DNA from 3 places in the Providencia xihuensis genome. Region 1 is predicted to be linked to each of the others. Evidence: predicted binding sites of a transcription regulator. Region 1 holds the regulator's gene; each other region holds the start of a gene.
What was found. Region 1 encodes Fur, which represses iron uptake genes when iron is present. Its sites were predicted from a motif close to ATAATAATGAGAACNACTATCAA; they were not measured.

Region 1 (3,291 bases):
GTAAATCACACAAATTTGACAGACTTATAAAAGTTTTTTCGCCAGAATAAGGCATAAAATTCTATTTATTTTCGTTCTAAATGAGTTCTAGAAGTTGAGAAATTCCTTCTTTCTCTCTTAGAAAAACAAGAGGTTAATCAGTTTATGGCAGTCATCGGTATTTTCTTCGGAAGTGATACAGGTAACACAGAAAATATTGCCAAAATGATCCAAGAAAGATTAGGCAAAGATGTAGCAGAAGTTCATGATATTGCTAAGTGTAGCAAAGAAGACATTGAGGCTTTTGACATTCTACTTCTTGGTATTCCAACTTGGTATTACGGCGAAGCACAATGTGATTGGGATGACTTTTTCCCAACATTAGAAGAAATTGATTTTGACGGTAAGCTTGTCGCGCTCTTTGGTTGTGGAGATCAAGAAGACTACGCAGAATATTTTTGTGATGCGATGGGCACAATTCGCGATATCATCGAGCCACGAGGTGCGGTGATTGTTGGACACTGGCCTACTGAAGGTTACCACTTCGAAGTTTCTAAAGGTATGGCGGATGACAACCACTTTATCGGCTTAGCGATTGACGAAGATCGCCAACCTGAATTAACAGATGAACGAGTGGATGCATGGGTCAAACAAATCTCTGAAGAAATGTCATTAGCTGAAATTCTCGGCTAGTCGATTAAAAATATGTGTTGCTGATAGATTGAATCATTTTCCGCTCAAAATGTACCACCTCAGAGCATCATTCAGTCTAAAATAATCGATTAAATATCCTTATTGGATAGACTTATAAGAGATTATCAAAATAATGAGACAATGCATGGTTTCTATTTTTATTTTCCATGCCTATAATTGTAAATCAGTTTAGAAGACAACTGGTTTTATGTTAAAAATGTCTCATTATTGTTAAATTTATGATTTAAGATACAGGACAAACCCGCATGACAGACAACAATAAAGCATTGAAAAATGCTGGACTCAAAGTCACTCTTCCAAGACTTAAGATTTTGGAAGTACTTCAGGAGCCTGAGTGCCACCACGTCAGTGCGGAAGATCTCTATAAAAAGCTGATCGACATGGGCGAAGAGATCGGGCTAGCGACTGTATACCGTGTATTGAACCAATTTGATGATGCAGGTATCGTTACACGCCATAATTTCGAGGGTGGAAAATCTGTATTCGAATTAACTCAGCAACATCACCATGACCACCTAATTTGTTTAGATTGTGGTAAAGTGATTGAGTTTACTGACGAGTCGATTGAAACCCGCCAAAAAAATATCGCTGCTCGCCATGGTATTAAACTGTCTAACCACAGCTTATACTTATATGGCCACTGTGCTGATGGTGATTGCCGCGATAACGCTGACGCACACGAAGCAAAAGAGTAATAAATTAATCGCCATCGTAACTTGATGGTGACCCATTCTTCAAAAGCCTGATGCTATCGTTATCAGGCTTTTTTATTGCATCAATTCACCGATAAATTAACCTTTTCCAGTTAGAATACCCATAATTTATCTTATTCACTTTATATTTATCACTAAAATATGTCATTAAGGTGAAATATTGAAGTGTTCTATAATAAGTTGCAATTCACTTCAAATCCTTTATATTGTTTGTCGGATAAATTCATCTCTCTATTTTAAAATATTTACAATGGTATCATAGTGATGCATAACGTCATTTAAAACATACATTGCATCTGTTTTTTATATCACTGTCATATGATTTATCTAATTAATGTCTAAAATAAGTTCAACATATTACGACCAAATTTTGGCTTGCTTTTAATTTAATAAGCAAGATTAGTGTAATAAAAAAGTTAAATTACAATTATATGATGTAATTCATATATTTTTAGCTAGACTTATTTGGATTACTCTCGTACTTCGTAAGAGATTAACTGATGAAAAAAACATATCTTTTTATTAACACTAGTTTTTTCTTCTGGTTTCTTACTTTAATAGGATGGTTTTTTCGTCATACTGCCATCACCTTATTTTCATTTGTATTATCAATTCTGTTCTTGATCTTATACTTCAATCAAAAAAAGGTAAGTAAAATGTTCACCAAAAGACAAAACAAACAAGCTCTAGAAGAAACAACTACAATTCGTGAACCTGATATTATTTCTAAGATAGAAGAACAAGTTACGATATCAACCCCAACGCTTAGTGAAGAAAAATCGAATACAATTATCTCAAGGGATGTTATGTTTGAAGGCAACATAACATCTAACGAGCAAGTGCATATTTACGGCAAGGTGGTTGGCAATATTACAGGGAAAGATAATACTGTAAAAGTTATGCTCAACGGCCAAGTGACGGGTAATATTACTTGTAAAGAATTGATTATTAATGGCCAAGTTGAGGGTGAGTGCGTCTCTGAGTCCATTAGTATCGAAAATAATGGCGAAGTCCATGGAACAATTCACTACAGCAGTTTATCGATTAAAAAAGGCGGCATCCTTTCAGGACAAGCTAAAGTCAAAAATAGTGTTTCTCATATGGATAAAGTCACAAAATTAAAAGATAAAATAAAACATGATACGCCTATCACTAATAATGAAGATGATAAAGGAATTGCTTCGTTATAATCATTTGTTTTTCTGTACTAGGATAATGACTACATATTAAAAATAAGGTGGATCTATCCCCACCTTATTTTTAAATTTCAAACTTTAAATATAAGTATATTTTCTTATTCTATTTAATAGTTTGATATTGCATATATATGCTATGTGTATTTTTAGTTGGTTACCATTATAGATATTACAATGGTAACCGCTATTTACTTAACTCATTAAAAAACCGTAAATGGCATCATTACCATAAATTTAATATCTTTTTCATCTTGGAAGATATTTCCATAACCACCACCATAACTAGGGATATCGGTATGATTATCATATTTGGTGAAGTGTAACTTAAAGAGAGTGTCTTTTGCTCGACCTGTTTGAACGGTATATAATATATCAAAATTCCACGCACTTTCTTTTAAACGCACATCTTGGGCATATTGGGAGTTAGTACTTGGTTTTGCGTCCCAACCATAAATATAGGATGTCCCCACTTTCCAACCCGCAAGATCCCAGTTTTTAAGATCATACATCACACCAGCATATAACGCTTTTTCATTGTTGGCGTTCCAGTCTGAACGACCATCCCACCAAATATCCATACGTCCATTCGATGTCGCCCAACCAGGAGTCATACGTTGCAAAAAGTAGCCTTGATTACCTTCTGCTTTAACATAGGTTCCTTCAACTTTAAAATCAAACTCCTCATAGGT
Region 2 (3,291 bases), 410 kb from region 1:
GAAAATGGCAAAGAAATTGCCGCTGCGGATGGCCCATATGGTGAAGAAGGGATGATTATTCAACAATTCCACCCACTACCGAAATTTGAAGGTAGCTATACCTTAGTCGGGAGTTGGTTGGTAAATGATCAACCTGCTGGAATTTGTATTCGTGAAGATAAAGAGCTGATCACCCAAGATCTGTCCCGCTTTTATCCACATACGATCATAGACTGATCAATAGCTAGATCACAAAAGCCCAAGCAATTGATTTTGTTTGGGCTTTTTTATGTCTTAAAAAATATGACAACCTAAAATATCCGTACGGTTGGCTCGAAATATGACGACAATATTCCTATAAACACAACGAAGGCATTCCTCTAAATAGTTCGAGTTAGCGCAAGGCGGCAAAACAAAGCTATCCCTAGGAGCATACATAAGTATGTAACTAGGGTAGCTGCGTGAAGCCAACGTAGTGATCACTCGAAATATGACGACAATATTCCTATAAACACAACGAAGGCATTCCTCTAAATAGTTCGAGTTAGCGCAAGGCGGCAAAACAAAGCTATCCCTAGGAGCATACATAAGTATGTGACTAGGGTAGCTGCGTGAAGCCAACGTAGTGATCACTCGAAATATGACGAGGAAGAGCCGACGATGACCGACAACATACTCAACGATGCCGATACAATTCCTTCAATCGGAGTGCTTACCTCTTCTTCACCATCCCAAGTGCCTAAAATTGGTAAAATAGGCAAGTAGTGTTCCGCCGATGGGTTTGATAATTTGCCATCTTCCCTTTCTAACCCTTTAGTTAGTGGATGCGGGATCGCTTTACTTTGCAAGTTATCGTAGACAAACTGTTCAAAAGACAAAGCCCATGGATAAGGCTCTGCTTGGTCATTTTGCCAGTTCATAGCACGAAGATTGTGCACCACATTGCCACTGCCCATAATCAATACACCTTGCTCTCTGAGTATCGCTAACTTCTTGCCTAATTCATGGTGCCAAGTTGCAGGTTTTGTGCCATCAATGCTTAGCTGGATCACGGGAATATCTGCCTCTGGGTACATGCGTACTAAAATTTCCCATGTCCCGTGGTCAAGCCCCCACTCTTCCTTATCGAGGAAAATAGGTTCTGGTGCGAGTAAATCTGCAACTTGCTGGGCAAGTTCTGGTGAACCTGGCGCTGGGTATTCAATTTGGTATAACGCCTCTGGAAACCCGCCAAAATCATGGATAGTTTTAGGCTTTAACATCGAGGTCACTGCCGTGCCGCGCGTATACCAGTGCGCTGAAATCACCAATATCGCGTTTGGACGAGGTAAGGTTTTGCCGAGCTGCTCCCATGCTTTGGTATAAGGATTATCCTCTATCGCATTCATTGGGCTACCGTGGCCTATAAAAATCGCGGGGATCTTGCTATTCACGACTGAAGTATTTACCGACATGATGATTTCAACTCCAACTCAATTAATTTCTGCTTACAGCATACGCTTTTGTGCAAAAAACACAGTGGCCTAATTATGAGTATGATCATCAAAAAAATTGAAAAGGCCACGAGGTGTGCAACTCAGTGGCCTTCATAAGATTCTATATGCTGAACGTACTATCAATAAATTAGCTAAAATTAGCCCATTTATATTTAAGTTTAAAAAACGAACTCTTCCTCAAAATACGACGAAGACATTCCTCTAAATAGTTCGAGTTGTGGCTAGGCGGCAAACGAAGTCATTCTTAGGAGCATACATTAGTATGTGACTAAGATGACTAAGAGAAGCCAACAACGCCACAGCTCGAAATATGACGAGGATCAGCTCGCTTTCTTTTCATGCTGCAAACGATATTGTACTAAATCCTCGATAGTCACTACCGTCAAGCCATGTTGCTTACCAAAAGCCGCCACTTCTGGCGTACGCGCCATTGAGCCATCATCGTTGGTCAATTCACATAGCACACCCGCTGGCTTGAACCCTGCTAATGAGGCTAAATCGATAGACGCTTCTGTATGGCCACGGCGTGCTAATACACCACCTTCACGACCCCGTAATGGGAAAACGTGGCCTGGGTGGTTCAGGTCTGCTGGCACTGCGTTATCCGCAATCGCTGCACGAATGGTAGTAATACGGTCTGCAGCTGAAACGCCAGTAGTAACACCGTTTGCCGCTTCAATCGTCACAGTAAAGCCCGTTTGATTTTGGCTGGTGTTATTTTCTACCATCATTGGCAGTTCCAGTTTTTTGCGACACTCTTCAGTGATACACAGGCACACAATACCGCTGCTGTAGCGAATGGTGAATGCCATTTGCTCTGCAGTCATGGTTTCTGCTGCAAAAACTAAATCGCCTTCGTTCTCACGATCTTCATCGTCCAGAACAAGAACACCTTGGCCTTGGCGTAAAGCTTCGATAGCTTTTTCAACACGTTCGATTGGATTACCGAATTCGGAAAGTAGCGTATGATCCATGGTAAAAACCTCTTAAATAGTTATTAACTAGTTACCAGAATCAAGGCAGTCTTAGGATTACGAGAAATGATGAATAAATAAATCGCCCATAAGTGGCAATCTACCCATTCAGGTATGCAGAACATGATTGTGCATTACGGCACAAATATGCAGATACAGTTAATTCTCTCCCATCCGGACTATAACCGTCGGCTCCAGATTCACACTGGATCTGCTGACCTTTATCACTAAAATGATAAAGCGCTCGCGGGCTTCATGCGCGTTGCATGTTACCGCCGGTGGGGACTTTCACCCCGCCCTGAGATAAACGCAATTAATATAACGCCAATAATTCAACTACGCAACGGTGTCTTTCAAAACTGGCGAGCCTCTCACACTTTTGGCCAAAAAATATGAATAAAAACCTATAGTTATCAGGGGTAATTAAAATACAGGCATCACCTGTTACCACCAAGGCATAAAAAATCGCAATAAGACGTAAATTGTCCTAAATATCAGTCTAAACATCACACTTAACTAAAATAATTTATTGACTTGTATAATAATAACCAGCAATAAAAATATCATTAAAGGAATACTAGGGTGAAAAAGTACCGTTTTATCTTTCCCATCTTTTTAGTCATCGGTCTCTTATTTTTGGTCGGAACTGCTTTTGCGCTTTATTCTGGTATGGATATGGCAAAAAATGGTATTAAAACAACAGGAATAGTCACCGATCTCGACATTAGTGTTTCGGAAGATAAATCAAAAACCTATTTCCCCATTATCGAGTTTACGACCCTAGAAAATCAACAAATTGAGTTTCGTTCATCAATGGGGAGTAGCGGTTATCGAAACAGCAT
Region 3 (3,291 bases), 1.5 Mb from region 1:
CGGTACCGCGTCTCGCGAAACTGAACGTTTCTTTGCGGAGGTGCAAAAACAATACCCTGAAGTCACTGCGCAAAAAGTGATTGTCAGTGAAGCGGGTGCATCAGTGTACTCCGCCTCTGAGCTAGCCGCGCTAGAATTCCCAACCTTGGATGTGTCTTTGCGTGGTGCCGTATCGATTGCTCGCCGTCTACAAGACCCGCTGGCTGAACTGGTTAAAATCGACCCGAAATCTATTGGCGTGGGTCAATATCAACATGATGTTAGCCAAACCCAACTCGCCCGTAAACTGGATGCCGTTGTCGAAGACTGCGTAAACTCCGTAGGTGTAGACTTAAATACCGCGTCAGTCGCTTTGCTTACCCGTGTTGCAGGCTTGAGCAAAATGATCGCGCAGAACGTGGTTGATTGGCGCGATGAAAATGGCCAATTCAATGACCGAAAACAGTTGTTGAAAGTAGCTCGCCTTGGGCCTAAAGCCTTTGAACAATGTGCAGGGTTCCTGCGTATCACCAATGGTGAGAACCCGCTGGATGCGTCAACAGTTCACCCTGAAGCTTACCCTATTGTTGAAAAAATTCTGCAAACCGTCCGCCAGCCATTGAAAGACATTATGGGTAATTCACAAGTGCTCAACACACTGAGTCCGCGTGATTTCACCACAGAACAATTTGGTGTACCCACCGTTACAGATATCATCAAAGAGTTAGAAAAACCAGGTCGTGACCCACGCCCTGAATTTAAAACCGCTACCTTTGCAGAAGGTGTGGAAACAATGAATGACCTCGTTTCTGGCATGATTTTAGAAGGTGCGGTGACCAACGTGACCAACTTTGGTGCGTTTGTGGATATCGGCGTACACCAAGACGGCTTAGTGCATATCTCTTCACTTTCCAATAGTTACGTCGAAGACCCACACAAAGTGGTGAAAGCGGGCGATATTGTGAAAGTGAAAGTGTTAGATGTGGATATTGCCCGCAAGCGTATTGCCCTCACCATGCGTTTGGACGAACAAGCAGGGGATTCTCATAGCGCACCTCGCAAAGCGGCACCAGCACAAGATAAAAACGCACGTAAAGCCCCTGCACCTCGTGGCAACTCACGCCAAAACGTGAATTCATCAGGTAACAGTGCTATGAGCGATGCACTTGCCGCTGCGTTTGGCAAAAAAAAGTAGTCTGATTAAGCTAAATACCCCAATAAATTCATTGGGGTATTTAGTATTTTCTAGAAATATCTTCACTACTAAATTAATAAACAAATCCAATATATTGTTCGAAAATCAACCCAGCCAATTCTTTTCGCCTTATTCCATCGCTATCTAAAAAACACCGCTAACTCCATGCTTCGTTGATCCACATCAAGTCAAATTGACGAAAAAAGAGGCTAAATATAACAAAAGGTGGATGATTATGATTCTCATTGTTAATTAGATTTATTTTTGTTTTACTCTGCGTTTTGCTTGTGGACACAAACTTTTCTAACAATAATTATCCGTATCATTATGAATTGAATCGTTAGGAAGATAATAGGAAGACACTATGGCTATACTTCCTCAATGCAGTTACAAAATTCTGGGCTTCTCCCCCGAAATAAGCCCTGCATACCGACAAAAATTATTGTCTCTCGGTTTATTACCGGGCTCCGTTTTTAAAGTGGTGCGTTTAGCGCCTTTTGGCGATCCTGTACAAATCGAAACTCACCGCGTTAGCTTAGTGCTACGCAAAAAGGACCTCGCCCTACTAAACCTTGATGAAGCGCCTACCGCTTAAGTCTTCTTTTTTGATTATTGGCAAACACTATGAAACGATTGACTATCGGCTTAATTGGTAACCCCAATGCAGGTAAAACAACCCTTTTTAACCAGCTAACAGGGTCAAGACAGCGCGTCGGTAACTGGGCTGGTGTCACCGTTGAGCGCAAGGTTGGCCGCTTTCACACGGATGACCACAAAATTGAGCTTGTCGACCTCCCTGGCACCTACTCGCTCACGACCATTTCGGAACAAACCTCCCTCGACGAACAAATCGCCTGCTACTTTATTTTAAGTGGCGAAGCTGACATGTTGATTAACGTCGTCGATGCGTCGAACCTAGAACGCAATCTCTATCTCACATTACAACTCGTTGAGTTAGGCGTCCCCTGTATTGTCGCCTTGAATATGTTGGACATCGCCCAAAGCCAACATATTGATATCGATATTGCTAAACTGGAAAAACAGCTGGGATGCCCTGTGATCCCAATGGTTTCAACCCGTGCAACAGGTATCGATAAACTGAAAAAAACCATTGATACTCATCCAAAAAATAACCAAAAAGCCCTTGTTGAATATCCACCACAGCTATTACAAGCTGTTGATTCATTGTCTGAACAAATTTCAGCTCAACAATTTAGCCACCAACAACGCCGCTGGTTAGCCCTGCAAATTCTAGAAGGGGATATTTATAGTCGCCAACGTGCTGAAATTTCAGAAACGCAATTACAAGCCACTCGCCAGCAACTCACTGAAACATTAAATGAAGAACCTGAACTTCTGATTGCTGATGCGCGTTATCAATCTATTGCGACCATTTGCCAAGCGGCGATCAACAATAGTGCCGCTGAACCTAACCGACTGACGCAATCACTGGATAAATTTATCCTCAACCGTTGGCTAGGCGTCCCCATTTTCTTGTTTGTGATGTACCTGATGTTCGTCCTTGCCATCAATATTGGTGGGGCACTTCAGCCGTTCTTTGAAGGGGCCTCTGAGGCGATATTTATCCATGGTATTCAGTGGGTTGGTGCCTACTTTAGTTTCCCTGATTGGCTCACTATCTTCTTGGCTCAAGGTGTTGGTGGCGGTATTAATACCGTTCTGCCATTGGTACCGCAAATCGGGATGATGTACCTGTTCCTTTCCATCCTTGAAGACTCAGGCTATATGGCACGAGCCGCTTTCGTGATGGACAGATTGATGCAGGCGCTGGGCCTACCGGGCAAATCGTTTGTTCCATTAATCGTCGGCTTTGGTTGCAACGTCCCATCGATTATGGGCGCTCGTACCCTTGATGCCCCACGTGAAAGGCTGATTACCGTTCTGATGGCGCCGTTTATGTCTTGCGGCGCAAGGCTGGCAATCTTCGCGGTATTTGCCGCAGCTTTCTTTGGTAAAAATGGCGCGAGTGTCGTGTTCTCCCTGTATATTTTAGGGATTGTGGTCGCTATCCTCACGGGGCTTTTACTCAAACATACCCTCATGCGTGGTGAAGCATCGCCATTCGTGATGGAACTACCCGTGTACCACGTGCCGCA

Region 2: ygiD (4,5-DOPA dioxygenase extradiol) is a predicted target of Fur. The motif match lies at 1,503-1,525, and genes of this name have one in related genera.
Region 3: feoA (ferrous iron transporter A) is a predicted target of Fur. The motif match lies at 1,404-1,426, and genes of this name have one in related genera.

What each region holds. Positions count from the first base shown of each region.
Region 1 covers NZ_CP169565.1:3,151,792-3,155,082, forward strand. The annotation lists gene fldA (flavodoxin FldA) at 145-672, shown strand; gene fur (ferric iron uptake transcriptional regulator) at 939-1,388, shown strand; gene ACE2AL_RS14200 (polymer-forming cytoskeletal protein) at 2,063-2,596, shown strand; gene ACE2AL_RS14205 (OprD family outer membrane porin) at 2,803-3,291, opposite strand, start outside.
Region 2 covers NZ_CP169565.1:3,563,919-3,567,209, forward strand. The annotation lists gene ACE2AL_RS16035 (glutathionylspermidine synthase family protein) at 1-216, shown strand, start outside; gene ygiD (4,5-DOPA dioxygenase extradiol) at 609-1,433, opposite strand; gene ribB (3,4-dihydroxy-2-butanone-4-phosphate synthase) at 1,796-2,449, opposite strand; FMN riboswitch at 2,608-2,758, opposite strand; gene ACE2AL_RS16050 (DUF3592 domain-containing protein) at 3,032-3,291, shown strand, end outside.
Region 3 covers NZ_CP169565.1:246,165-249,455, reverse strand. The annotation lists gene ACE2AL_RS01105 (Tex family protein) at 1-1,174, shown strand, start outside; gene feoA (ferrous iron transporter A) at 1,539-1,769, shown strand; gene feoB (Fe(2+) transporter permease subunit FeoB) at 1,799-3,291, shown strand, end outside.